DNA from 2 places in the Oceanobacillus timonensis genome. Region 2 is predicted to be linked to the other one. Evidence: predicted binding sites of a transcription regulator. Region 2 holds the regulator's gene; the other holds the start of a gene.

Region 1 (2,487 bases), 990 kb from region 2:
CATTTTTCAAAAGCCCATTCGTTCCAAATATTATTATTATGTTCTAATAAATAGCGTATGTTGGTATCCCCTTTGATAAACCATAATAATTCCGTCGCGATTAAACGGAAAGGAACTTTTTTTGTGGTCAACAAAGGAAATCCTTTTTGTAAATCAAATCGAATTTGATGACCAAAAATGGAGTAGGTTCCTGTTTTTGTTCTGTCATCTCTATTCGACCCCGTATCTAATATATTGCGGCATAATTCTAAGTAACCTTGTTCTCCTTGCATTGATAATGCCTCCTCTATCATTATATGTACGTTCCCCTTTTTTAGGAAGAACTTTTATACGTATGTCATTTTATATCATAAGATAATGAAACACCCCTTATTATAACAGAAATTCACTTCGACGTACGTATCGGAAACATAAACTGTTGAATTTCTGCTTGCACTCTATCTATTCTTGAAGCAAGCTTCTTGCAGCTGGTTGTATAATGGTATATTCAAAATATTTTTATTATTATATAAAAATGGTAGGGTTTTCTTGACTACGAAAAAAAAATAAGCTAATATGGGTACAAGCAAAGAAGATGGTACGGAATCATTAGAATGTAAAGGCAGCTTCGATAGACAGAAGTGGATACTTATGATCCCGTTCTTCTGTCGGAAGCTGCCTTTTTTTCATATTTCGTTCTTCTGCTTTGTAATCACACGCGTTTTACGTGGAAGTATTTAGGAGGAAATTTAACATGGAAAACGGAGTAGTAAAATGGTTTAACGCAGAAAAAGGCTACGGGTTTATTCAATTAGAAGAAGGGAATGATATTTTCGTACATTATTCTGCCATTCAAGAAGAAGGATTCAAAACATTGGAAGAAGGACAAGATGTTTCCTTTGATGTTGTTGAAGGTGAACGCGGGCCACAAGCTGCAAATGTTGTAAAAAATTAAATACCATTATAGATGAAAGCAGAGTTCTTACATAGAGCTCTGCTTTTTTTATTAACCAAACACGTCATTATTTACATAGTTACCCCCTTCCCTCTCCTCCATGAAAATAATCTGTTTATCATTTCCTCTATTCTTTTTTGTCAATGATTTCATTCATTTGTTCGTTAAAAAGTCATAAACTTTTCTAACCAAAAAGTTTGTAAAATCATGAAACCGACCTATTTGTGAATAATTGAACGAATTGTGAAAAATTTGATTTGCTAACGTATACAAGGCTTCTTTCCGATATGATAGACATATAGGCAAGAAGTTACAAAAGGGGTGAATCACATGAAAAAACCTGAACCTAATTTAAAAGGTACATTTTTTTCCGTTATCACTATAGGAGTTATTATTGTTATCAGCTGGGTCGCAGTATTGTTATTATTTTTATCACGATAAAGAAGGAGGAGAAAGCGTATGCATTTACACAAATACGAAAAGATATGGCTTATCTTCGGCGGCGGATCGCTTGTCGTATTTCTGCTGATACTTGGTTTTGGGGCATTTTATTTAGGGACACATCCACAAAGCCACGGAGCTACGATTGACCCGGAAAATGTGGAAGCAAACGAAGCATTCGAAAGGGAAAATCTTGGTCTTACCCAAGTAGATGAGGATCGGTACATTGTTAATGTTGTTGCCAGTACTTTTAACTATGATTTAGGAGATGATGAGGACGGAAACCCGGTATCTCACATTGAGATTCCTAAAGGGTCGACGGTTTTATTTCAAGCCGTAACCAAAGATGTTATTCATGGTTTTAATATTGCTGGAACCAATGTCAATATGATGGTTGAACCTGGGTATATTAGCAATTTGGAAGTAGAAATGAACCAAACCGGAGAATTTACATTGGTATGTAATGAATATTGCGGTGCAGGACATCACATGATGTTTGCAACAGTGGAGGTGGTTGACAATGAGTCTGGCAATGAAACAGCAGCCGAATGATGAAATAAATGTAACGCCCTTAAGTATTACCAAACCGGAAGCGAAATTATATCTTTCTTTTATGTATGTTGCGTTTATTTCCTTATTTATCGGCGGATTAATGGGTTTGTTGCAAGTGCTAGTGCGTTCTGGTGACTTTGAATTACCGCTTGGTATCGGCTATTATCAAATCCTTACTTTACATGGCGTTATTCTGGCATTAGTACTGACGACATTCTTTATTATTGGATTTCAATACGCTTTATTGGGTAAAACCGTAGGCATGTCTGATAAACAAAGGAAACTTGGCTGGTTATCCTTTTGGATAATGCTGATTGGTACGGCTTTAACAGGAACAGCTATTTTACTTGGGGAAGCAAATGTTCTATATACCTTCTATGCCCCCTTAAAAGCACATCCAATCTTTTATATCGGCCTTGCACTTGTCGTAGTAGGATCTTGGATTGCCGCTTTTGTGAATTGGCATCAGGTCTATGTTTGGAAAAAAGAACATCCTGATCAGAAAACCCCGCTTTTAGCATTTATGGTTACAATTAATATGATTATGTGGGTTATTTGTT
Region 2 (2,487 bases):
CACGCAGTTTTTTTTCCATGGAGAGAAGTGGAGAAAATACATCCAGCATCTCTTTCCAAATGGTTTTTCCAGACTCTAACGTCATATGTTGGGAAAGATAACCAAATGTTAAGTCTTTCGGTTTGAATATTTCGCCACCATCAAAAGGCATTTCGCCTGCCATTATTTTGAGCAGTGTTGACTTACCGGACCCATTCCGGCCAACAATTGCAATACGTTCATTTTCTTTAATTTCCATTTTTATATTAGAAAGAATCTCTTCTGCTCCAAAGGATTTCGAGATTCCGTTTAATTGCATTAAAATCATCATTGCCATCCTTTCTAAGTTAGAAAAAAGCCTGTGCAAATACGGTACAGCATAGTCTGTTGATCGGCTTTCTTTTTCAATCATCCTGTTAAAGGAAATCATACCTTATACAAGTGTAACGTATCCCAATAGAAGCGACAATAAAATTAGCTAAAGTTCGCCATGTTGGCAGTATTTCTGTTAAAATTGTATAGTAGAGGATGTTAATGTTGAATAAAAATGAAAAGGTTTAAATAATACATTTTCCTATACTTAGAAACTGAAGAGAGGCCGTTTCAAATGGAACAAAATAAAATTCCGCAGGCAACAGCAAAACGTTTGCCTTTATACTATCGATTTCTCAATAATTTATATCAACAGGGGAAGCTGCGTGTGTCTTCGAAAGAATTAAGTGATGCTGTGAAAGTAGACTCTGCGACGATTCGAAGAGACTTTTCCTATTTTGGAGCGCTTGGAAAAAAAGGGTATGGATATAATGTGGAGTATTTATTAGGTTTTTTTAAAAGTACATTGGACCAGCATGAAATTACCAATGTTGCTTTAATCGGAGTTGGAAATCTGGGAACTGCATTTTTACATTATAATTTTTTAAAAAACAACAATATCCGTATTACAATGGCTTTTGATACAGATGAATCCAAAGCAGGCAAGGAAATTGGCGGCGTTCCCATTTATCATGTGGATGAATTAGAAGATAAAATAAAGGGGATTGAAGTTGCTATTTTAACGATTCCGGCTGAAGAAGCAGATGCTGCTGCAAACAGATTAGTTGATTTAGGCATTAAAGGCATCCTTAATTTCACTCCAGCACGCATTACTGTCCCAAGCAATATCCGTGTACATCATATTGATCTAACGGTAGAATTGCAATCACTGGTATACTTTTTAAAACATTATTCTTTAGAAGAAGAATAGTCCGTTTTTATTTACTGATAAGAAAACTAGCTCTCAAGCAGCTTTTCTAAGAGAAAGCAGTGTGAGAGCTAGTTTTTTCTTATTTTTTATTCTTTACTTTAAAGTAGTACCGCAACATTCGGAAGCCGGCATAAAAAGTAAGTGCCGCAATACCCGCGAACAGGATTGTTACGGTGTCCCAGACAGTGTCTCCTTTACTGAGAACACCAATATAAACAAATAAAGCACCGAATAAAATATAAAAAATGGCTTTAATTAAATATGGACGATGCATGTTAACCTCCAAAGAATATGAGTTGTAATTGATCGAGTTGCTTTTGAATTTCTTCTGGATCTAATGACAGCTGAGCCAAAACAACAAGTGTGTTCATACCGGCATGTACGATAATAGGTACAAGAATCCGCTTTGTCTGTACATAAAGGAATGCAAAAACAAATCCCATTGCTGTATATACTAATAGATGCAAGAAATCCCAATGAATCACGGCGAAAATAATAGAAGATATAATGGCCGCGAAGAAAAAGTTCATTTTTTTATAAAGGGATCCAAAAATAATCTTCCGAAAAATGATTTCCTCCAATATCGGAGCAAAAATAGCCGGAAGAGCAACAAAAATGGGTACTGCCCGGGCCATATTCATAATACCTTGTGTATTTTCCGAACCGGGATCGATTCCGAACAATTCCATTTCAATGGTGGCTGCCAGCCCTTGGGAAAGGAAAGCTAAAATAATCCCCAAAACAGACCAGCCAATAATTCCGCCAGCACCAGCTGCATCACGGTGATTCGGGGCTTGTATTTCCGGTTTTAAAAGCCAGATAACAACAACAATACCGGCAGCAAAACTGAATACAGACCAATAAATACTGGCAAGTGCAAGTTCAATATCAAATACAAATGCGAGTAGAGGTGCTGCAAGAAAAACGGAGAATTGCATAATGATGTATGTAAGTATGACATATATATATCTTCGGGTCATAAAAACGCTCCTTCAAGTATAATCATCATAAAGTATATTCTAACACAACTGTTATGGAAAATTATAATCAGAAGTACACAGAATCATGCATGAAACAATAAAGAAAAACGTGGCATGCGTTAAAAGGAGAGTTAAAATCGTATTTTGCTTTCTTAGAATCCCTTATAGGCTTGCGTGCAAGTCTATCGGTGAATGCCAAGCCGGGACTGGGACTGCGCTTACTTGTCCCATCGAAGGGCTTTTGCGTTAAATTTTATACTTTCCTGGTGTAAAAAAAGCGGACCT

What was found. Region 2 encodes Rex, which represses fermentation and respiration genes when NADH is low (regulators of the CRP and FNR family bind a similar motif). Its sites were predicted from a motif close to TTGTGAAATATTTCACAA; they were not measured.
Region 1: a site for Rex is predicted at 1,157-1,174, ahead of B7E05_RS11875 (cytochrome c oxidase subunit II). Genes of this name have one in related genera too.

What each region holds. Positions count from the first base shown of each region.
Region 1 is NZ_LT800497.1:2,437,798-2,440,284, reverse strand. Features, by position in the region: gene B7E05_RS11890 (thymidylate synthase) at 1-272, opposite strand, end outside; gene B7E05_RS11885 (cold-shock protein) at 734-934, shown strand; gene B7E05_RS11875 (cytochrome c oxidase subunit II) at 1,394-1,927, shown strand; gene B7E05_RS11870 (b(o/a)3-type cytochrome-c oxidase subunit 1) at 1,908-2,487, shown strand, end outside.
Region 2 is NZ_LT800497.1:3,429,304-3,431,790, reverse strand. Features, by position in the region: gene abc-f (ribosomal protection-like ABC-F family protein) at 1-307, opposite strand, end outside; gene B7E05_RS16755 (redox-sensing transcriptional repressor Rex) at 587-1,222, shown strand; gene B7E05_RS16750 (DUF4305 domain-containing protein) at 1,302-1,496, opposite strand; gene B7E05_RS16745 (CPBP family intramembrane glutamic endopeptidase) at 1,498-2,202, opposite strand.